DNA from 4 places in the Roseateles sp. P5_E8 genome. Region 3 is predicted to be linked to each of the others. Evidence: predicted binding sites of a transcription regulator. Region 3 holds the regulator's gene; each other region holds the start of a gene.

Region 1 (4,080 bases), on a different contig from region 3:
CTGCCGAGTACCGCACCGCGCTGGGCCTGTCGCTGCTGCAGTCCGGCCAAGCCGTCCTGGCCGAAGACCAGCTCGCCAAGGCCTACAAGGCCGATCCGAAGCAGACCTTTGCCGGCCTCGCCCTGGTCACGGTCCATCTGCGTGACAACCAACCCGCCAAGGCCTTGGCCGTGGCTGAATCCCTGGCCCGCGCCAACCCCAACAACGCCACCGTGCTGATGGTGCAGGCCTATGCCAAGACGCAGGCGCGCGACTACGCGGGCGGCCGAGCCGGCTACGAAAAGGCACTGAAGCTGGACCCGAAGCAGTTGGAAGCCAAGCTCGGCCTGGCCCGCATCGACGCCGTGACAGGCAACTTCGACGCGGCCGAGAAGCGCCTCAAGGGCGCACTCAAGGACGACGAACGCAACGTGAACCTGCTCTTCGAGCTGGCTCTGGTCAGCGAGTTGCGCGGCAGGGACGACGAAGCTCTGAAGTGGCTGGAAAGCGCCGCTGCGGCCAGCAGCGCGCGCGAGACACGCTCCAACTTCGCGCTCGTCGCCTGGCATCTGCGCAAGGGGCAACCGGCCCGCGCCGTCGAGGCGGCCAAGGTGTTGCTGTCCAAGCTGCCCGAAGACGTCGAGGCCCTGCAGGCCTATGCAGCGGCCCAGCTCGCCAATGGCGACCCCGCCGGCGCCAAGAGCACCCTCACCAACGCCGCCCGCCGCGCCGCCTTCGACACGCCACGCCTGGTCGCGGTCGCTCGCCAGCAGGTGTTGGCCCAGGATCTGAAGGGTGCGGCCTACACCCTCGAAAAAGCACTCAGCGGCACCCCCAACGACACGGCGGCGGTGGCCATGCTGTCCAGCGTCGAGTTGGCCCAGGGCAATTCGGCCCAGGCCGAGCAGCGCGCCCGTCAGGTCATCGATGCCAATCCGAAGTCTGCGCTGGGCTACAACCTGCTGGCCGAGGCGGCCATGCGCCGCAACCAAAACGCCGCAGCGCTGGAAGCACTGCGCAAGGCCCACGACATCGACAAATCCGCGACGACGTTGACGCGCCTGATGCGCGCTCAAGCCTCACAAGGCAATCAGAAGGCCGCCCTCGAGTCGGCCGAGACCTGGCTCAGGAAAAACCCGACCGACGTCATCGTCCGCACTTCGATGGCCGAATTGCTCGTCCGAAGCGGCGACTTCGCCGGTGCGCGCAAGCAGTACGAAGCCGCCCTAAAAGTCAGCCCCTCGAACACCGGCGTGCTGAACAACCTCGCCAACGTGTTGATCGAGCTCAAGGATCCTGGCGCCGTCGACATCGCCGAACGGGCATTGAAGAACGACCCCCGAAACCCAGTGCTGCTGGACACCGCCGGATGGGCCTACCACCGCGCCGGCAAGGCAGACCGCGCCTTGCAGCTCCTGCGCGACGCCCGCTTGCGTGCGCCGGACAACTCCGACATCCGCTATCACCTCGCTGCTGTACTGGCCCAGGCCGGCCGTAAAGGAGAGGCTCGGGAGGAACTCAACGGCGCGCTGCGCGGCAACGCCAACTTCGCCACGGCCGCTGAAGCCAAACAGCTGCTTTCCACCCTCAACTAAGGGGGCCAGGCCCACCCCCTAGGCTGTCGAGGTTCCTTACAATCTCTCACGTCGGTCCCGGTGGTTTTCAATAAACCGTTGTTAGGCAAAGGTTTTTCGGTCTGGCACCGAGTTTGCTAATAACGTTTCGAGAACTTCTGCGCCAACAGGCACAAAACGAAGGAATAACTATGAAGATTCGAAATATCCGCTGGAGCTTGATGGCCCTGGGCGCCTGCGCTGCACTGCTGTCGACGAGCGCACACGCGGTTTGGACCTTCGATCAAGCCAATGTCACTGGCTTGGCCGGCACCAATGCAGGCGATCCGGCCGTATCCCTGAGCGGTGTCTATGCCGCAAACACGTCAGGCGTCGTTGGCGGCAACTGGAGTGCTGGCGCTTTGACCTGGTACAGCGGCAACGGCCAAGGCATGTCGACGGGTACCGATGGCCCGCAGCCGACTCACGCGCTGGACAACGCCGGCAACACGGAAGCCGTTCTGCTGAACTTTGGCTCTAGTAGCGTCGTGCTGTCCAGCATCGGCCTCGGATATACCGCCAAGGGTAATGGCTGCGTAACGTCTGCCGGCGCGGCGGCGACGGCAGAGTGCGCTGCTGGCACGACTTTGTCTTACACGACCAATGTCCAGGTTGACGTCGCGCTGTTCCGCTGMACCGGCGCCGCAGGAACCACGCCGACGGGCAACCCGACTGCCCTCATTGGTCAAGGCGCTGCCGCGATGGCCGGGTGGGAACTCGTGGGCACCTATGGCGACATGGTCACCGATACAAACCCCGCTTACAACCTCGTGAACTCGGGCCAGAAGACTTCGAGCTGGTGGATGATCAGTGCGTACAACACCGGCTTTTCCTCGGCTGCTGGCGAAACTCGGGGCTCGCTGGACAACGGCAACGACTATTTCAAGCTCTACGCCGTGGCGGGCGCGAAGTGCACCAGCTCAATCAATGCGCAAGGTGTCTGCGGCGGCACGACCAGCAAGACGCCCGAGCCGGCCACGCTGGCCCTGACCAGCGTTGCACTGCTCGGCGTGGCCGGCCTGCGCCGCCGCAAGGCCAAGATCGCCGCCTGATCACTGGCTTCGATCTCCATGAAAGGCACTCTTCGGAGTGCCTTTTGCTTTCCGGCTCTGACATCGCTGAACTGTCTCTGGCCGGACAGCAAAGATGCGAACGACCGTGCTAAAACGTGCGGCATTCACATCACCAAACGCGAGACATGGACCTCAACTTCACCGATGCGGAGCTGGCCTTCCGCGCCGAGGTGCGCGAATGGGTGCGCGCCAACCTGCCGGCCGACATCGCCCACAAGGTGCGCCACTCGCTGCGCCTGAACAAGGACGACCTGCAACGCTGGGCCAGGATCCTCGGCGCCAAGGGCTGGCATGGCTGGGCCTGGCCCACGCAGTTCGGCGGCCCGGGCTGGAACGCCGTGCAGCGCCATCTGTTCGAAGAGGAATGCGCCCTCGCCTGCGCGCCGCGCATCGTGCCCTTCGGTCCGGTCATGGTGGCGCCGGTCATCATGGCCTTCGGCACACCGGAGCAGCAGCAGCGCTTCCTGCCCGGCATCATGAGCGGCGAGGTCTGGTGGAGCCAGGGCTACAGCGAGCCGGGTTCGGGCTCGGACCTGGCCTCGCTGAAATGCCGCGCGGAACGCCAGGGCGACAAGTACATCGTCAACGGCCAGAAGACCTGGACGACGCTGGGCCAGTACGGTGACTGGATCTTCTGCCTCGTGCGCACGTCCTCTGAAGGCAAGCCGCAGACCGGCATCAGCTTCCTCTTGATCGACATGACCACGCCCGGCGTCAGCGTCAAGCCCATCATCATGCTGGACGGCGAGCACGAGGTGAACGAGGTCTGGTTCGACAACGTCGAGGTGCCGGCCGAGAACCTGATCGGTGAGGAGAACAAGGGCTGGACCTACGCCAAGCACCTACTCTCGCATGAGCGCACCAACATCGCCGACGTGAACCGCGCCAAGCGTGAGCTGGAGCGGCTCAAGCGCATCGCCAAGGCCGGGGGCCTGATGGACGACCAGCGCTTTCGCGACCAGATCGCGCTGTGCGAGGTCGACATCGTCGCGCTGGAAATGATGGTGCTGCGCGTGCTGTCCGGAGAGCGCACAGGCAAGCAGCCGCTGGACGTCGCGGGCCTCTTGAAGATCCGCGGCAGCGAGCTGCAGCAGCGCTATACCGAGCTGATGATGCTGGCCGGCGGCCCGCTGGCCCTGCCCTACATCCTCGAGGCCATGGAGGCCGGCTGGCAGGGCGACCAGTGGCTGGGTGGCGCCTGGATCGGCGGCGCGTCGCACGCCATTCCGTTGACCGGCAACTACCTGAACGTCCGCAAGACGACGATCTACGGCGGCTCGAACGAAGTGCAACGCAACATCGTCGCGCAGACGGTGCTTGGCTGAGCGGGAGACAAGAACATGGATTTCGATTTCTCTGAAGACCAGGAAGCCCTGCGCGACGCCGTGCGCCGTTTCGTGGAGAAGGACTACACG
Region 2 (6,207 bases), on a different contig from region 3:
CTGTTCGAACAGTTCGTGGGCGCAACGACCGGCTTCCTGACGGCATCGGGCGACCCCTGCAACGACTACACCTCCAAGGGTGCCGTGCGTTCAGCCAACTGCGCCAGTGAAGGCCTGCCGGCCAACTTCCAGCAGGTGAACAGCATCACCTCGATCACCTCGGGCGGCGCCACTGCGGGGCTTGCCGCTGAGACGTCCAAGAACGGCTCGTGGGGCATCATCCTGCAGCCGGGCCTGCCGACGGGCTTTGGTGACCTGTCGCTCGCCGTGGACCGCTTCGACATCAAGGTGGACAACGGCGTCTCGCGCGTCGGCACCGGCTCCATCCTGAGCAAGTGCTACGACGACCCGCAGTTCCGCTCCGGTGGTGGCTTCTGCCGCCTCGTGACCCGCAACCCGGGCAACAACGCGCTGTCGGTGAACAACAGCTACGTGAACCTGGCCACCGACGTCGTCCGCGGCTATGACTTCAACGTGCGCTACACCAACGAAGTCGGCATCGGCAAGCTGCGCGTGAACCTGACCGCGACGGAGTTCAAGGAGCAGTCGAACAAGCTGTTCGCCGAAGATGCGCTGGACGACACCAACGGCACCCTCGGTTCGCCGAAGTGGTCGGGCGCGATGGACGTGAACTACACGGTCAAGGGCTGGAACGTCTACTACGGCCTGGAATGGGTCGGCAAACAGTCGAACTACGAGTACTACGGCATCAACCCCGCCACGGCCGCATTCAAGATCGACACGCCGAACTACTTCCTGCACTCCGTGTCGCTGTCCTACAGCGACGCGGTGAGCAAGTGGAAGGTGACCGCCGGCGTGCGCAACATCGCCGACAAGATTCCGCCGCTGATCTCTGCGGTCACGGGCTACGGCAACAACCGCATCGGCAATGCCTCGCTGTACAGCGGCTATGACCTGCAAGGCCGCCGCTTCTTCATGAACGTCTCCAAGACCTTCTAATCGGCAAACGGTCCATCGCCCTGGCAACCCCCGGTTGCCAGGGCTTTTTTTCAGGTGTGATTTCCATGCAAAGCTACTTGAACAAGCTGGCGCGGCTGCTCGCCGTCGCCGGCGCCGCGTTGGCGGCCTGCCCGGCTGCCGTGCTGGCGCAGGCAGCGCCCGCCGCTGCGCCCATCCGCGTCCCGACCGTCGAGACGCTGGCGCAGTTCCCCGGCATGACCGGCTTCCAGATCTCCCCGGACGGCAAGCACATGATTGCCCTCCAGAGCCAGGGCGACAACCGCACCATCCTGGTCTGGAAACTGGCCGACCTTGCGGCGAAGCCGACCGTCATCGGCGCCAAGAACATGCAGATCTCCAGCGTGTCGTTCCTGAAGAACGACATGCTGCAGGTCAGCATGACGCAGCCCTACGACCTGCGCGGCGACGAGTTCATCAAGGTCTTCATCAACAAGCTGTTCTTCACCGACCTCGAGGGCAAGACCTGGATCGAGCCGATGGCGGCGACCGAGATCCCGCGCTCCGAGACCGCAAAGAAGGCAGCCGCGCTGGCCAACCCGACGGTGCTGAACCGGCTGCTGACCGACCCCGAGAACGTCATCGTCGTCAGCGACTCGGGCAGCGCGTCCAGCCGTGACGTCTACCGCTACAACCTGCGCAGCAACAAGGCCGTGCGCATCATGCGGCTGAGCGAATCGGACAGCAACGTGTTCGTCAACAGCAAGGGTGTCGTCTGGGCCAAGTCGCGCCTGAACACCGATGGCCAGGGCGCCTTTGTCGCGATCGACTTCCGCAACAAGGATGGCGATTGGGAAGAACACTTCCGCAACTACGTGAAGAACCGCGACGTCGTCGACGTCATCGCGGTGGGCAGCAAGCCCGGCACGGCCATCATCAGCAGCAACGTGGGCCGCGAGTTCGCGGGCCTGTACGAGTACGACATCGCCAGCCGCAAGGTTGCGTCCACGCTGTTCGAGCACAAGTACTTCGACGCCACCGGCGTGCGCTCCTTCCGCACCGACGACGCACCGCCCGAAGAAGGCTATGACGGCTACACCTACGACGGCCACCTGGGCCGCGACACTCACTGGGCCAACGACAAGCTGGATTCCGTCGTGCGCGGCGTCGGCCAGGCGCTGGGCATCAAGGAGATCGACCAGGAGTTCGTCGGCGTCGCCAGCGGCGAGCGCGCAGCCGTGCGTTCGTTCGACGGCGTGTCCGTGCGGCTAGCGGGCTATGTGGGCGGCGAGACACCCACCTACCTGATCCGCGTCAGCGGCCTGACCTACCCGACCGAGCACTACCTGCTGCGCGGCCAGAGCATCCAGCTGCTGGCCAAGGAGCGCCCGGACGTGGACCGGCGCGCCCTCGGCACGGCGCGCTTCGTCTACTACAAGGCGCGCGACGGCCTGAACATCCCCGCCTACCTGACCGTGCCCAACCCGCAGCTGTGCGGTGCCGGCCCCTACGCCGCAGTCGTGCATCCGCACGGCGGCCCCTGGGCGCGCGACACGATGGACTACGACGGCTCGGGCTGGGTACCGCTGCTGGTGTCGCAGTGCCGCGTCGTGCTGCAGCCGCAGTTCCGCGGCTCGCAGGGCTGGGGCCGGGCGCTCTGGTACGCCGGTGACCGCGAGTGGGGCCAGAAGATGCAGGACGACAAGGACGACGGCGCCAAGTGGCTGGTCAGCGAGAAGCTGGCCGATCCCAAGCGCATCGCCATGTTCGGCTTCTCCTACGGCGGCTATTCAGCCTTCGCCGCCTCGGTGCGCCCGAACGGCCTCTACAAGTGCGCCATCGCCGGCGCCGGCGTGTCGGACATCGACCGCATCTGGGCCAAGTTCTTCACCAACCCCTACTTCCAATCGGCGCAAGGGCCCACCGTGAAGGGCCTGAGCCCGCTGAGCCTGGCAGACAAGATGGAGATCCCGCTGATGGTCTATCACGGCGAACGCGACCAGACCGTGCCGATCATCCAGTCCGAGCTGTTCGTCGACAAGGCCAAGGCCGCCGGCAAGCCCGTGGAATACCACGTGCTGGCCGACTACGCCCACGGCCCCGCCTGGACGCGCAAGATCATGGCCGATCAGTTGAACCTGATCAGCACCTACCTGGCCAAGGGCTGCGGCACGGGCGGCTTGTAAGCGCTTGGCTGGCCGCAGCCGGCAACCTGGCTTTCCCACCATCTGGGGGTGTCGGCGGCATTGACAGTGGAGCCATGGCCGCACGGCCGGCGAGGGCCGTCTCATGGGAGAAATGTCACCGTGGCGCGAAGTTTGCGTTCCAGGTGTCATTTCTTCCCTTGAGGCTGAACATGAAAAAGATTCAAACCCTGCTGGCCACCGCCCTGATCGCCTGCGCCGGCCTCAGCCAGGCCGCGCCGGTCTTCTGGACCGATTGGCAAGGCAGCGACCTCGACCCTGGCGTCGGCTTCCAGGCCCAGGGCATCATCACCACGACGACCTCCAGCGTCACGGTGACCTACACCAACGCCCGCGGCATCGGCTTCTACCAATCCAACGGCGGCCCCGACTACTACGTCAACGGCGCCAATGGAGGCCTGGCCTCGCCCTACGAGAGCAGCACCGTGGACAACCGGCCGCTGGGCACCGACATCGTCGCGTTGACGTTTGCCGGCCCGCAGACCTTGCAGTTCTCGCAGGCCATCGCCAACCCGGTGTTCGCCTATGTCAGCCTGAACGGCAATGGCTACGGCTTCGACCAGGATTTCGACATCCTCAGCTACGACGATCCGGCCACCGGCCACGCCTGCGGCTACTGGGGCTGCGGCACCTCGTACAAGAACGTCATCGACCATGGCGGCGGCGTGTTCGAGTACCAGTTGCTGGGCACCGGCGAGCCGCATGGCGCGATCCGCTTCAAGGGCAGCTTCGACACCGTGCACTGGAACAGCCTGTCCAACGAATACTGGAACGGCTTCACGGTCGGTGTGCAGGGCACTGCGGTCGAGGTCTTCGGCGTGCCCGAGCCCACAGGCCTGGCATTGACCGGCCTGGCCCTGCTGGCCGCCGCCGGCGTGCGCCGCCGTCGCGACTGAACGGCCGGCTTCAAGTCAAACGGCGGCCCCAGGGCCGCCGTTTGCGTTTCTGGCCGGTCTGCGGTGCTCACACCTTGATCGAAAACGGATTGAAGCTGGTGTCGCGGTCGTAATGGTCCAGGCCCTCGACGCGCTTCAGGAAGGCGATGAAGCGCGCCGTGACCGGGAACAGCACCGCCTCCCAGATCAGCTTGAAGATGTACTGCGCGACGAACACGGCGAGCAGTTGCTCCTGCGGCCAGATGCCCCAGAACGCGATGCTCAGGAACAGCCCCGTGTCCAGCAGCTGGCCCACCGCCGTGGAGCCGACGATGCGCGCCCACAGGTAGCGGCCATTGGTGGCGACCTTCATCTTCGCCATCACGAAGCTGTTGGCGAAGCTGCCGGCGGCAAAGGCGATCATCGAACCGGCCACGACGCGCCAGGTGTTGCCGAACATCGCCTCGACGTGCAGCTGATAGGCGTCCATGAAGCCATTGCGCGCGGGCGGCAGGTGCACCACGACAAAGGCCATGAAGGCCGCGAACAGCAAAGCCCCGAAGCCGGCCCAGACGACGCGGCGGTCGCGGCCATAGCCGTAGACCTCGGTCAGCACGTCGCCAAAGATGTAGCTGATCGGGAAGAAGAACAGGTCCGCCCCGAAGGTGACCGGGCCGATCCACGGCAGCTGCACCTGGGCAGCCTTGGCCGGGCCGATCAGGTTGGCGCACAGCAGCACGCAGACGCAGGCCGCCATGATCAAGTCGTAATACTTGAAATGACGCTGTGGCACGGTGACGCTCATCGGGCTCCTCCTGTTGGAGCCGGCATTGTCAACCGGCCCTGGTCAACCTCAGCAGCGTCTGATGCAGCTTGGGCGTGTCGATGGGCTTGGTCAGGAAGTCGTTCATGCCCGCCGCGAAGGCGTCGTTGCGCTCCGAGACCAGGGCCGCCGCCGTCAGCGCGACGATGGGCAGTTCCTCGGCGCTGAAGTGCTTGCGCAGCTCGCGTGTCGCATCGTGCCCGCCCATGACGGGCATCTGCACGTCCATCAGCAGGATGTCGAACGGCTTGCCGACGCTGGCGGCGGCCAGCACGGCCTCGATGGCCTGGCGGCCGTCGCTGGCCTGGGCGACCTCCATGCCCCACTGCTCCAGCTGCGCCACGGCGATGAGCATGTTGACCGGATGGTCCTCGGCGATCAGCACGCGCCGGCCATGCAAGGCCTCGTGCGCCGCGCCGGTGGCGCGCGGCTCGCGTGGCTGGTGGGCCATGGGTGCCGGCGCGCCAGGCAGGGGCAGTTCGGCCCAGAAGGACGAACCCTCGCCGACGGCGCTGCGCATGCCGACCTCGCCGCCCATCAGCGAAGCCAGCTCGCGGCAGATGGACAGCCCAAGGCCCGTGCCCCCAAAGCGTCTCGTCGTCGACTCGTCGGCCTGCGTGAAGGGCTGGAAGAGGCGCTTCTGCTGCTCGGGCGCGATGCCGGCGCCGGTGTCGCTGACCTCGATGTGCACCCACTCGCCGGCGCTGCCCTGGCTGTTGCGGCTCATGGCCTTCACGCTGACGGTGATGCCGCCGTGGGCGGTGAACTTGAGCGCGTTGGTCAGGTAGTTGGACAGGATCTGGCGCGTGCGCAGCGGGTCGCCGAAGACCCAGCCGGGCAGGGCCGGGTCGATCTCGACGGCGAAGGTCAGGCCGCGCGCCTGCGCCAGCGTCAGGTAGGCCAGGCGGATGGAGGCGAGCAGCTCGCGCAGCGAGAAGGGCTGGCTCTCCAGCGTCAGCCGGCCGGCCTCGATCTTGGAGAGGTCGAGGATGTCGGAGATCAGGCCGGACAGGCTCTCGGCGCTGTCCATCATCTGGTTGAGATAGTCGCGCCGCTGCTCCTCGCTGAGGTCGGGCTGCTGCGCCAGGCGGCCCAGGCCGAGCAGGCCGTTGAGCGGCGTGCGGATCTCGTGGCTGGTGTTGGCCAGGAAGGCACTCTTGGCGCGGTTGGCGGCCTGGGCTTCGTCCTTGGCATGGGCGAGCTGGTCCTCCACACGGCGGCGCTCGGTGATGTCTTCAATGATCCAGATCGTGCCGCCGCGGCTGGGGTGGGCGGGGTCGACGGCCTGGGCCAGCAGGCGGGCCAGGAAGGTGGAGCCGTCGCGGCGGCGCATGGTGAGCTCGGTCTCGGCCTGCTCGCCGGCCACCAGGCGCGGGCCCAGTTGCTG
Region 3 (6,207 bases):
CCCGTCGTCGACCTGAGCGTCTGCGGCCGGCTTGCGTGCCGAACCCTTGATGAGGTCGAAGCGGAACAGCCGGCACTCGATGGGGCCATTCCACATCGGCACGCGGCGCGCTTCCTTCAGCCGCATCTTGCTGGGCAGCTTCATGTCGGGACTGAGCATCCAGGCCGTCCAGCCGGCGGGGTTCTCGGTGTACTGGCGCTTCCAGTGTGCGGCCAGGCGGGGGAAGAAGTCGTCACCGGCGTCCAGCTCCTCGGAGCCGCGTGCGTCCCGCGACATGGCCGCCTTGCCGCGCACCTCGATGCGCTCGCCGTAGGGTGGGTTCATGACGATGCTGCCGGCCATGCCCTCGGGCAGCACGGGCGCGGGCCGCTCCAGCGCGTCGCCGCCGTTGAACTGGATGTACTGGGCCACGCCGGCGCGCTCGGCATTGCGGCGCGCGAAGTCGACCATGCGGAAGGCGACGTCGCTGGCGTAGATGGGCACCTTGGGGGCGTGCACGCGGGCGCGGGCGGCTTGCGCCATCTCGCCCCAGGTGGCCTTGAGGGCCGGCGTGGAGAACGGGATCTGGCGCTCGAAGGCAAAGCGGCGCAGCAGGCCGGGGGCCGAGTCGCAGGCGATCAGCGCGGCCTCGATGGGGATGGTGCCGGAGCCGCAGCAGGGGTCGTGCAGCGCGCTCTCGCCGCGCCAGCCGGCGGCGGCGAGCATGGCGGCGGCGAGCGTCTCCTTCAGCGGTGCGTCGCCCTTGTCGACGCGCCAGCCGCGCTTGAACAGCGGCTCGCCGGAGGTGTCGACATAGATCGCCGCGCGCTCCGGGCCGACGTGCAGCAGCACGGGCAGGTCGGGCGAATGCGTGTCCACGCTGGGGCGCTCGCCGGTGTGCTCGCGCAGTTGGTCGCAGATCGCGTCCTTGATGCGCAGCGTCGTGAAGTTCAGGCTCTTCAGCGGCGAGCGCTGCGCGATGGTGTCCACGCGGATGGTCTCGCGCGGCGTGATCCAGTCGCGCCAGTCGACGCGGCGGGCCAGCGTGTAGAGGTCTTCCTCGTGGCGGTAGGGGCCTTCGATCAGCTCGACCAGCACGCGCTGAGCGAGGCGGCTTTCGAGGTTGATGCGCAGCACGTCCTCGGCCGTGCCGATCAGGCCGCAGCCACCGCGCAGCGGCTCCACCTTGCTGCGCACACCGGGCGGCAGGAAGCGTTTGAGTTCCTCCTCCAGCAGGGGCTCGACGCCACCGGCGCAGGAAACGAAGAGGGAAAGTTTGTTGGGCAGGCTCACCGCGCGATTGTCGCTGGCCATAAACTGGACAGCGTTATCCCAACACTCAATGCGAGCCATGAAGCGAATCGTCCTGACCCTGGCCTTCCTGTTCAGCGCGCTTCAGGCGCAGGCGGCCGACCCGGTGCCGGCCTACCCTGCGCACACCATCCCCAACACGCTGCTGCGCGCCCTGCCCAAGAACGCCGATGGCCGCACGTATCAGCTGCACATTCATCTGCCGGCGTCATTTGCGAAGGAGCCCAAGCGCCGCTACCCGGTGCTCTACGTGACCGATGGTTACTGGGACTTCGCCACCATCGTGGCCTCGTACAACAACCTGAATTACGACAAGGTCGTGCCCGACTTCATCACGGTGGGCCTGGGCTATGCCGGCGACAACCTCGACTACGGCGAAATGCGCGGCTGGGAGCTGTCGCCGGTGCGTATGAACCCCCTGTCTTCCAGCAGCGGCAACGCTGACAAGTTCATCGCCTCGCTGGAGAAGGACATCTTCCCGCTGCTGGAGCGCGAGTACCGCGCCGACCCGGCCCAGCGCTACCTGGCCGGCAGCTCGCTCGGCGGGCTGTTCACGCTGCATGCGATGTATGCCAAGCCCGATCTCTTCAAGGGCTATATCGCCGCCAGCCCGGCCGTCGTCGCCGGCAACGACTGGATCATCGGCCAGGCCAAGGCCTATGCCGCGACGGGCAAGCCCATCAAGGCGCGGCTGTATGTCACCGGCGCCGAGAACGAATGGCCCGGGTTCCTCGCCGGCATCAAGCGCTACCAGGCGCTGCTGCCGGAGTTGAAGCACCCCGAGCTGGTCTATCAAAACCGCACCATCGATGGCGAGCGGCATGGGGGCACCAAGGCCGAGAGCTACACGCGCGGCATGCGCTTTGTGTTCGAGCCGCTGGCGCCGGAGACGGGGAAGTCGAAAGACTGACGTGAAGCAGTTCGCCCTCGCGCTGGCCCTCCTGTCCAGCGCGCCGCAAGTGCTGGCGGACCCGGCGCCCGGCTATCCGCCGCATGTCGTCCCGAACACGCAGCTGCGTGTGCTGCCGCCGACGGCGGATGGCCGGAGCTACCAGCTGCACATCCACCTGCCCGCGTCCTTCGCCAAGGAGCCCGCGCGGCGCTACCCAGTGCTCTACGTCACCGACGCCTACTGGGACTTCACGACCCACATCAACGCCTACAACAGCAAGGTCGCTGATCGCGTCGTGCCCGAGTTCATCATCGTGGGCCTGGGCTATGCGGGCCAGAACCTCGACTACGGCCAGCTGCGCATCGGCGACTTGTCGCCGGTAAAGCTCCCGCAGCCGGGCGACTCCGGCCACGCCGACAAGTTCCTGGCCACGCTGGAGCGCGACATCATCCCGCTGGTGGAGCGCGACTACCGCGGCGACCCGGCCCACCGCATGCTGGCCGGCAGCTCGCTCGGCGGTCTGTTCACGCTGTACGCGATGTACACGCGGCCGACGCTGTTCGAGGGCTATGTCGCGGCCAGCCCGGCGGTGAACGTCGACAACGACTGGCTCATTGGCCTCGCCAAGGCCTATGCCGCAACGGGCAAGCCCATCAAGGCACGTCTCTATGTGACCGGCGCCGAGTGGGAGTGGCCCGCCTACCTGGCCGGCATCAAGCGCTATCAGGCCCTGCTGCCCGAGTTGAAGCATCCCGGCCTGGTGTTCCAGAACCGCATCATCGACGGCGAGCGCCACGGCGGCACGAAGCCGGAAAGCTATGCGCGCGGCATGCGCTTCGTGTTCGAGCCGCTGGCGCCGGAGACGGGGCCATCCAAGGATTGAGGCCGGGCTACGGGTGTCAATTCAGCTTGGAGATGCTGCCACGTGCAGCACCAGGGAGGGGGCAGCCGCCTTTGAGGTCGATGGCTCGCGACTGCACCTCGTTTTCGTTCGACGTCGCGGTGGTGGCTTCAATCTGGAGAAGCCGCGCATCTTCCAGGCTGAACAGAAATGAAATGCCAACGGGCGCTGGCAGCCTCGGTGACTGAGCCGGCGTCTTGAACCGAATCGAGACGTAGTGGGGCAGCGTGCTCCGCTCGTGATACCAAGAGCCCGATAGCGAGACCGTCTTCCATGAGTCTGCGGGCAGGGTTTGGAGCACACAGCGTTCAATGACGGTCTGCTTCCCGCCGGAGATGAAGGTCACTTTCGTCGGCCTGCCGGACTCTTTGTCCGCGAACTCCATCTTCAAGCGCGTCAACGTGTACTGCGACGGAAGTTCCGGAATGCTGCCGTCAGAAGCCAGCGAGAGAATCCTGTCCTGGTGAGCGTTCGTCTGACTGCTCAGCATGCAGAACACCAGCAAGGCGAGGGTTTGGCTGAATCGCATGAGAGTGCCTACAGCGCCTTCCTCAAATTCGCCGGCGCGATCTTCATTCCTTCGCGGTATTTGGCCACCGTGCGCCGCGCGCACTGGATGCCTTGCTCTTCCAGCATCGCCGCGAGCGCGCTGTCGGACAGCGGCTTCTTGATGTCCTCGGCCGCGACGAACTGCTTGATGAGCGCGCGCACCGCCGTGCTGGACGCCTCGCCGCCGGCTTCCGTCGACAGCCCCGAGCCGAAGAAATACTTCAGCTCGAAGGTGCCCCAGCTGGTGGCCATGTACTTGGCCGTCGTCACGCGCGAGATGGTGGATTCGTGCAGGCCCAGTTCGTCGGCGATCTCGCGCAGCACCAGCGGCTTCATGGCCAGCTCGCCGTGCGTGAAGAAGCCGCGCTGGCGCTCGACGATGGCCTGGCTGACGCGCAGGATGGTGTCGAAGCGCTGCTGGATGTTCTTGATGAACCAGCGCGCCTCCTGTAGCTGCCCGCCCAGCGGCGAGTTGCTGATGCCGCCGCGCGTGGCGCGCAGCGCGTTGGCGTAGAGCTCGTTGATGCGCAGCTTGGGCGCCACCTCGGGGTTGAGCATGACGCGGAATTCGCGGCCCACCTTGCGCACGATGACGTCGGGGACGATGGCTGCAGCGGCGCCACGCGCAAAGCGGCGGCCGGGCTTGGGTTCGAGCCGGGTGATGAGCCCCTGCGCCTCGCGCAGGATGTGTTCGTCCGCGCCGGTTTCGGCCATCAGGCGGCGCATGTCGCGGCGGGCCAGCAGCTCCAAATGACCCTTGCAGATCAGGATGGCGACGACCTGGGCGGGGCACTTGGGGCAGGCGCGCAATTGCAGCACCAGGCATTCGGACAGGTCGCGCGCGGCAATGCCGGCCGGGTCCAGGCTTTGCAGCAGGCGCAGGGCGATGCGCAGGTGGTCCAGCAGTTCCTCGCGCGTCTCTTCGTCCTCGGCCAGGGAGGCGGCGATCTCGTCGAGCGTGTCTTCGAGATAACCATCCTCGTTGAGCGACTCGATGAGGATCTGCAGCGCGGCGCGGTCCTCGGGGGAGAGGTGGTGGCCGGCGAGTTGCTGGGTGAGATGCTCGGCCAGCGTGGCTTCGGCGAACTCCTGGCTCTCGCGCTCGCCGTCGTCGTCGCCGCTGGCGCCGGAGCTGTTGCTGGGCAGCTCGCGGATGCCGTCGAAGTCGTCGCGCTCGGTGCCGTTCTCCCAGTCCTCGCGCTCGGTACCGCCGAATTCCTCGGCGGTCAGCTCGGGGGCGTCGCCGCTTTCCGACTCGCCGGCCGAAGCCTCGGTGCCGCTCTCGGCCGGCGCGTTCGAGGCCAGCTCGGGGGCGCTGACGGTGAACTCCTCCTCGGTGTCCAGCAGCGGGTTGGTGGCCAGCATCTGCTCGACTTCCTGGTTCAGCTCCAGCGTCGACAGCTGCAGCAGCCGGATGGATTGCTGCAGCTGGGGCGTCAGCGCGAGATGCTGACTGAGGCGGACCTGGAGGGTCTGCTTCATCCCAGAGTTCCTTGCGGGCCGAGCGCCGGGCCGCTCCCAAGCCGGCCCGCGCTGGCGATGTGCTTGCCGCTCAATGCGGCAAGCATCGCCGTCCCCTCGGGGGACCGACCAGACGCGCTCGCGTTCAGCGACGCGAGGATGGGCGAGGGGTTGTCCATCTCTACATGCGGAAGTTTTCGCCGAGATAGACCTTGCGCACGTCGGCGTTGGCCACGATCTCGTCGGGCGTGCCTTCGGCGAGCACGGCGCCCTCGCTGATGATGTAGGCGCGGTCGCAGATGCCCAGCGTCTCGCGGACGTTGTGGTCCGTGATCAGCACGCCGATGCCGCGGCTCTTCAGGAAACCGATGATGCGCTGGATCTCCAGCACGGCGATGGGGTCGACGCCGGCAAAGGGCTCGTCCAGCAGGATGAAGCGCGGTTGCGTGGCCAGGGCGCGGGCGATCTCGACGCGGCGGCGCTCGCCGCCCGACAGGGCCGGCGCCGGGCTGTCGCGCAGGCCGTCGATGGAGAGGTCGTGCAGCAGGCCGTTGAGCAGCTCGTCGATGCGCGCCTTGCCCAGGGACCGGCCCTTGGCGTCCTGCTGCAGCTCCAGCACGGCGCGGATGTTCTGCGCGACGGTGAGCTTGCGGAAGATGGACGCTTCCTGCGGCAGATAGCTCAGGCCCAGGCGGGCGCGTGAGTGGATGGGCAGGCGCTGCACCTCGGCGCCGTCGATGCGGATGATGCCGGCGTCCGAGCGGACGAGGCCGACGATCATGTAGAAGCTGGTCGTCTTGCCGGCGCCATTGGGGCCGAGCAGGCCGACCACCTCGCCGCAGTCGACTCGCACATGGACGTTCTTGACGACCTTGCGCACGCCATAGGTCTTGGCCAGACCCTCGGCTTCGAGGCGGCTGCCGCAGGCCGTTGGCTGGACGCCGGCGGCCGGGGATTCAAGCGTGACGGACGCGTCGCCCATCACGAAGGCTTGCCTGGCTGCAGCGTCGTCGACGGCTTCAGTGGCAAGGCTGCCGGCGGCGCCGAGGCGGCGTCCTCGGCCGGCTGCGGGCGCGGCATCATGACGATGCGCGTGCGGCCGTTCGAGTTGGGC
Region 4 (6,207 bases), on a different contig from region 3:
CGGCGGCGACGCCAAGCCCAAGGGCAAGATCGTCATCGCGACGGTCAAGGGCGACGTGCACGACATCGGCAAGAACATCGTCACGGTGGTCCTGCAGTGCAACAACTACGAAGTCGTCAACATGGGCGTCATGGTGCCGGCCCAGGAGATCCTGCGCAAAGCCAAGGAAGAGGGCGCGGACATCATCGGCCTGTCCGGCCTCATCACGCCCAGCCTGGAAGAGATGCAGCACGTCGCCGCCGAGATGCAGCGCGACGAGTATTTCTCGTCACGCCACATGCCGCTGCTGATCGGCGGCGCGACCACCAGCCGCGTGCACACGGCCGTGAAGATCTCGCCGCACTACGACGGCCCGGTCGTCTACGTGCCCGACGCGTCGCGCGCCGTGGGCGTATGCACCGAGCTGCTCAGCGATGACCGCGCCGCCGCCTACATCGCCGACCTGAAGGCCGACATCGAGAAGACTCGCCAGCTGCATGCCAGCAAGAAGCAGACGCCGCTGGTGACGCTGGCCGCCGCGCGCGCCAACAAGGCCCGGTTGGACCTGAGCCGCGTGCCGGCGGCGCCGAAGTTCACCGGCCGCCGCGTGCTGAAGAACCTCGATCTCGCCGAGCTTGCGAAGTACATCGACTGGGGCCCCTACTTCCAAACCTGGGACCTGGCCGGCCCGTATCCGGCCATCCTCGACGACGCCGTCGTCGGCACCGAGGCGCGCAAGGTGTTTGCCGACGCCCAGGCCATGCTGAAGAAGATCATCGACGGCCGCTGGCTTCAGGCGCATGCCGTGTTCGGCCTCTACCCCGCCGCGCGCGTCAACGAGGACGACATCGCCCTCTACGCCGACGAGAGCCGCACCGCCGCGTTGATGACCTGGCACGGCCTGCGCATGCAGTCCGAGCGGCCGGTCGTGGAAGGTGTGAAGCGCCCCAACCGCTGCCTGTCCGACTTCGTCGCGGAGAGCGGCGACCACGTCGGCATGTTCGCCGTGACGGCGGGCCTGGGCGTCGACAAGAAGGAAGCCGACTTCCTCGCCACGCACGACGACTACTCGGCCATCATGCTCAAGGCCCTGGCCGACCGCCTCGCCGAGGCCGCCGCCGAGTGGCTGCACGAGCGCGTGCGCCGCGAGTTCTGGGGCTACGCCGCGGACGAGGCGCTGAGCAACGCCGACCTCGTCGCCGAGAAGTACTCGGGCATCCGCCCCGCGCCCGGCTACCCGGCCTGCCCGGACCACCTCGCCAAGCGCGACATGTTCCGCGTGCTGGCACCCGACGAGATCGGCATGGGCCTGACCGACAGCATGGCCATGACGCCGGCCGCCAGCGTCAGCGGCTTCTACCTGGCCCACCCCGACGCGGCCTACTTCAACGTCGGCCGCATTGCGGACGACCAGCTCGCCGACTGGGCCGCGCGCTGCGGCCTCAGCGAGACCGACGCGCGCCGCGCTCTGGCGCCGCTGCTGGGCTGACCTCAGGCGGCGCCGACAGCATCTGCTTACCTTGCCGACCCCGGGCTGCGGCACTGTCCTACACGGGCACACGGCGTGCGAACGCATCCTCGGCGCATACCAACTACATCGGAAGCGTCATGTCGACCCCTAGCGTCAAGTCCACCCAGATCGTTGCCGGCGTTGCCGTCGTCATGGCGCTGCTCGGCGGCGCCTATGCGGTCGGCCGCTCGCAAATCATGAGCAGCCCGCCAGTGGCCGAAGCGCCGCCCGCCGTGACCCAGCCTGCGCCTCAGCGCGTGGCCAGGGCCGACACGGTGCGTGAAGCGCCGGCCCCCGAACGGACGACGCAGGCGGCGCTTTGCGAGAGCTGCGGCCGTGTCACGGGCGTGCATGCCGAAACCCGCAAGGGCAAGGGCAGTGGCGTGGGTGCCGTGGGCGGTGCGGTCGTGGGCGGCCTGCTGGGCAATATGGTGGGCGGCGGCACGGGCAAGAAGATTGCCACCGTGGGCGGCGCCGTGGCCGGTGGCTATGCCGGCAACGAGATCGAGAAAAACCAGAAGTCCTACACCGTCTGGGTCGTGCAAGTGCAGGAGCGCGATGGCCGCATGCGCCGCTTCGAGCGCAGCGCCGACCCCGGCCTGCGCATCGGCGACGAGGTCCGCCTGACCGAGAACGGCTTCGAGCGCAGCTGAGGCCTGGGCCTCGATGCGGCGCTCAGTGGAGCGTCTCCAGTGTCCCCGCCATCAGGCGGAATGGGCGCTCGGCAAGCCCCGGCGCAACTGAATGGCCTCGGCAACATGGACAGTGGCGATCTCGGCCGAGCCGGCCAGGTCGGCCACCGTGCGGGCCACGCGCATCACGCGGTGGAAGCTGCGCGCCGACCAGCCGAGCTTCTCTGCCGAGCGCTCCAGCAATGCCTTGGCCGCGGGCTCCAGCGCGGCGTGCTCAGCCAGGTCTTGCGCCTGCAGCAGCGCGTTGGCGACGCCCTGGCGCGCCAGCGCTCGCTCGCGCGCTGCGGTCACACGCCCGGCGACCACGGCGCTGGCTTCGCCCGGTGCCAGGTCTTGCAGCTCGCGCGGCGGGATGACGGTGACTTCGATGACGAGGTCGATACGGTCCAGGAAGGGCCCGCTGAGCCGGCCCTGATAACGCGCGACCTGGTCGGGCGAGCAGCGGCAGGCCCGCTGCGGATTGCCGAGGTGGCCGCAGGGGCAGGGGTTCATCGCCGCGACCAACTGGAAACGCGCCGGAAACTCTGCCTGGCGGGCCGCGCGCGAGATGAGGATGCGGCCGGTCTCCAGCGGCTCGCGCAGGGCTTCCAAGGCAGCGCGCGGGAATTCGGGGAGCTCGTCCAAAAACAAGACGCCATGCTGGGCCAGTGAAATCTCGCCCGGCCTGGGTGGCGAACCGCCGCCCACCAGCGCCACGCTGGACGCCGAGTGGTGCGGCGCCCGCACCGGCCTTTGCCCCCAGAGCGACACGTCGAACTGGCCGGCCAGGCTGAGCACGGCGGCGGATTCCAGCGCGGCTTCGTCGTCCAGCAGCGGCAGCAGGCCGGCCAGGCGCTGGGCCAGCATGGACTTGCCGGTGCCGGGCGGGCCGACCATCAACAGCGAGTGGCCGCCGGCCGCCGCGATCTCCAGCGCGCGCTTCGGGCCGGCCTGGCCCTTGATGTCGGCGAGATCGGGCAGGCCGCTCTGCCGTTCGCGCGGCAGGGCGGTCGCGCGGGGCAGGAGTTCGCCGTCGGGCTGCAGTGCCGCGACGACGTCCAGCAGATGCCGCGCCTGCCGCACCACCAGGCCGTCGACGAGGGCAGCCTCGGCGGCGCTGGCCTCGGGCAGCAGCAGCTCGCGTTGAACATCACCATCCTTTTCGCCAGTCTGGCGCATGGCCAGCGCCATCGCCAGGGCGCCGCGCACCGGGCGCAGCTCGCCGGCCAGCGACAGCTCACCCGCGCATTCAAAGCGTGCCAGCCTGGTCGCGTCCAGCTGGCCGTTGGCCGCAAGCAGACCCAGCGCCATGGGCAGGTCGAAGCGCCCGCCCTCCTTGGGCAGGTCGGCCGGCGCCAGGTTGACGGTGATGCGCTTGTTGGCCGGAAAGCCCAGGCCGCTGTTCTGCAGCGCCGCGCGCACGCGCTCGCGGGCCTCCTTGACCTCGGTGTCGGCCAGGCCAACGACGGTGAAGCTGGGCAGGCCGTTGGCCAGGTGCACCTCCACCGTGACCGGCGCGGCGGCCAAGCCGTCAAGGGCGCGGCTGTGGACCGTGGCAAGGCTCATCGCATGGGCTCGTAGGAGGGCGGCGGGCGAGTCTAGCCCTGGGTTCGCGTGGCGCGGATGTGGTGCTTTTCCCGTGCGCGCACCGTAAATGTGCGCTCGATGATGGAATTGATGCCAAATTGGTGCGCAATGCTGACTTGCGGGTGCGCCCATCCCAGATTCGTGCGGGGTGTCTGAGGTGTGGTGCTTGGCACGGAAGCTGCAATCAGCGGACCGGACTGCCCTCTAACCCTGAACTGGAGCCCCCGCCATGAAGTTGTCCTCTACGCTGCTCGTCTTGGCGCTGTCCGCAGCCTCGCTGCCGGCCTTCGCCGATGAGCCGGTCAACCCGCTGTCGTTCAACGCCAGCGTCGTCACCGACTACCGCTACCGCGGCGTCTCGCAGACCCGCCTGAAGCCGGCCCTGCAAGGCGGCTTCGACTACGCGGCGCCCAGCGGCTTCTACGTCGGCATGTGGGGCTCCACCATCAAGTGGATCAAGGACGGTGGCGGCGACGCCAACGTCGAGGTCGACCTCTACGGCGGCTACAAGACCGAAGTCGCCCCGGGCCTGACGCTGGACGTGGGCCTGCTGCAGTACTACTACCCGAGCAACAAGCTGCCCACCAGCGCCGACACGCTGGAGATCTACGGCGCGCTGAGCTTCGGCCCGGTGACCGCCAAGTACTCGCACAGCACGACCAACCTGTTCGGCGTGCCCGACAGCAAGGGCAGCAGCTACTTCGACGTGACGGCCAACTTCGACCTCGGTGACGGCATGACGCTGTCGCCCCACGTCGGCCACCAGACGGTCAAGCACTTCTCGATGGCGTCCTACACCGATTACTCGGTGACGCTGGCCAAGGACTTCTCGGGCCTCGTCCTGAGCGGCGCGATCGTCGGCACGGACGCCGACAAGAGCTTCTACGCCAGCCCCGCGAACGGCAAGTTCCTGGGCAAGACCACGCTAGTCGTCGGCCTGAAGAAGACCTTCTAAGAACACTGGAGCAGACATGAAACTGATCACTGCCGTCATCAAGCCCTTCAAGCTCGACGAGGTGCGTGAGGCTCTGAGCGCCATCGGCGTGCAGGGCTTGACGGTCACCGAGGTCAAGGGCTTCGGCCGCCAGAAGGGCCACACCGAGCTGTACCGCGGCGCTGAATACGTCGTGGACTTCCTGCCCAAGGTCAAGATCGAAGCCGCCGTGAACGACGACGTCGTCGACCGCGTCATCGAGGCCATCGAGTCTTCGGCCCGCACCGGCAAGATCGGCGACGGCAAGATCTTCGTGTCGCCGCTGGACCAGGTCGTACGCATCCGCACCGGCGAAACCGGCAACGACGCGCTCTGAAGCGCGCGTCCATAACAACCGTTTGGAGAACACTCAAATGAAGAAACTCCTCGCCGGCCTTGCGCTTGCCGCTGGCCTGCTTGCGCCGGCCGCCTGGGCCCAGGACGCCGCCTCGGCGCCTGCCGCCACCGCCACGGCAGCTCCGGCTGCCGATGCAGCCTCCGCCCCTGCGGCCGCCGCGCCTGCCGAAGCGGCTTCTGCCGCCGCCGCTCCCGTGCCCGTGCCCAACAAGGGCGACACCGCCTGGATGATGTTGTCCACGCTGCTCGTCATCATGATGACGGTGCCCGGCCTCGCGCTGTTCTACGGCGGCCTGGTGCGCAGCAAGAACATGCTATCGGTGCTGATGCAGGTGATGGTCGGCTTCTCGCTGATCGTCGTGCTGTGGGTGCTGTACGGCTACAGCTTCGCGTTCACCGAGGGCAACAAGTTCATCGGTGGCACGGATCGCCTGTTCATGAAGGGCATCTGGGACAACGTCGCTGGCACCTTCGCGAATGGCGCCACCTTCTCCAAGGGCGTCGTCATTCCGGAAATCGTGTTCGCGGCCTTCCAGGCCACCTTCGCCGGCATCACCGCCTGTCTCATCCTCGGCGCCTTCGCCGAGCGCATCAAGTTCTCGGCGGCCCTGGCCTTCCTGACGCTGTGGTTCACCTTCAGCTATCTGCCGATGGCCCACATGGTCTGGTTCTGGATGGGCCCGGATGCCTACACGTCCGCCGCTGTCGTCGATGAGATGAACGGCAAGGCCGGCATGCTCTGGCAGTGGGGCGCGCTGGACTTCGCGGGCGGCACGGTCGTGCACATCAACGCCGCGGTTGCCGGCCTGGTGGGTGCCTTCATGGTCGGCAAGCGCGTCGGCTACGGCAAGGAACAGTTCACGCCGCACAGCCTGACGCTGACCATGGTCGGTGCCTCGATGCTGTGGGTGGGCTGGTTCGGCTTCAACGCCGGCTCCGCGCTGGAAGCCAACGGCTTCGCTGCCCTGGCCTTCATCAACACGCTGGCTGCCACGGCTGCCGCCGTGCTGGCCTGGTGCGTCGGTGAAGCGCTGCTCAAGGGCAAGGCCTCGATGCTGGGTGCTGCCTCGGGTGCCGTCGCCGGCCTCGTCGCCATCACGCCGGCTGCTGGCAACGTCGGCATCGGTGGC

What was found. Region 3 encodes sigma-54, which starts transcription at its own class of promoters, with help from an activator protein. Its sites were predicted from a motif close to TGGCANGNAANCTGCTTT; they were not measured.
Region 1: a site for sigma-54 is predicted at 1,677-1,694, ahead of ACXRVZ_RS14655 (PEP-CTERM sorting domain-containing protein). Genes of this name have one in related genera too.
Region 2: a site for sigma-54 is predicted at 3,226-3,243, ahead of ACXRVZ_RS04800 (PEP-CTERM sorting domain-containing protein). Genes of this name have one in related genera too.
Region 4: a site for sigma-54 is predicted at 3,915-3,932, ahead of ACXRVZ_RS01860 (TorF family putative porin). Genes of this name have one in related genera too.

Annotation. Positions count from the first base shown of each region.
Region 1 covers NZ_JBGCUM010000022.1:33,383-37,462, forward strand. The annotation lists gene prsT (XrtA/PEP-CTERM system TPR-repeat protein PrsT) at 1-1,574, shown strand, start outside; gene ACXRVZ_RS14655 (PEP-CTERM sorting domain-containing protein) at 1,745-2,644, shown strand; gene ACXRVZ_RS14660 (acyl-CoA dehydrogenase family protein) at 2,791-3,990, shown strand; gene ACXRVZ_RS14665 (acyl-CoA dehydrogenase family protein) at 4,006-4,080, shown strand, end outside.
Region 2 covers NZ_JBGCUM010000005.1:160,224-166,430, reverse strand. The annotation lists gene ACXRVZ_RS04810 (TonB-dependent receptor domain-containing protein) at 1-960, shown strand, start outside; gene ACXRVZ_RS04805 (alpha/beta hydrolase family protein) at 1,026-3,104, shown strand; gene ACXRVZ_RS04800 (PEP-CTERM sorting domain-containing protein) at 3,275-4,018, shown strand; gene ACXRVZ_RS04795 (queuosine precursor transporter) at 4,086-4,802, opposite strand; gene ACXRVZ_RS04790 (PAS domain S-box protein) at 4,831-6,207, opposite strand, start outside.
Region 3 covers NZ_JBGCUM010000079.1:2,153-8,359, forward strand. The annotation lists gene ACXRVZ_RS25580 (MFS transporter) at 1-16, shown strand, start outside; gene ACXRVZ_RS25585 (THUMP domain-containing class I SAM-dependent RNA methyltransferase) at 1-1,293, opposite strand, end outside; gene ACXRVZ_RS25590 (alpha/beta hydrolase) at 1,331-2,200, shown strand; gene ACXRVZ_RS25595 (alpha/beta hydrolase) at 2,202-3,065, shown strand; gene ACXRVZ_RS25600 (hypothetical protein) at 3,082-3,612, opposite strand; gene ACXRVZ_RS25605 (RNA polymerase factor sigma-54) at 3,621-5,114, opposite strand; gene lptB (LPS export ABC transporter ATP-binding protein) at 5,275-6,075, opposite strand; gene lptA (lipopolysaccharide transport periplasmic protein LptA) at 6,075-6,207, opposite strand, start outside.
Region 4 covers NZ_JBGCUM010000002.1:117,777-123,983, reverse strand. The annotation lists gene metH (methionine synthase) at 1-1,468, shown strand, start outside; gene ACXRVZ_RS01870 (glycine zipper 2TM domain-containing protein) at 1,588-2,142, shown strand; gene ACXRVZ_RS01865 (YifB family Mg chelatase-like AAA ATPase) at 2,194-3,726, opposite strand; gene ACXRVZ_RS01860 (TorF family putative porin) at 3,977-4,702, shown strand; gene glnK (P-II family nitrogen regulator) at 4,719-5,057, shown strand; gene amt (ammonium transporter) at 5,095-6,207, shown strand, end outside.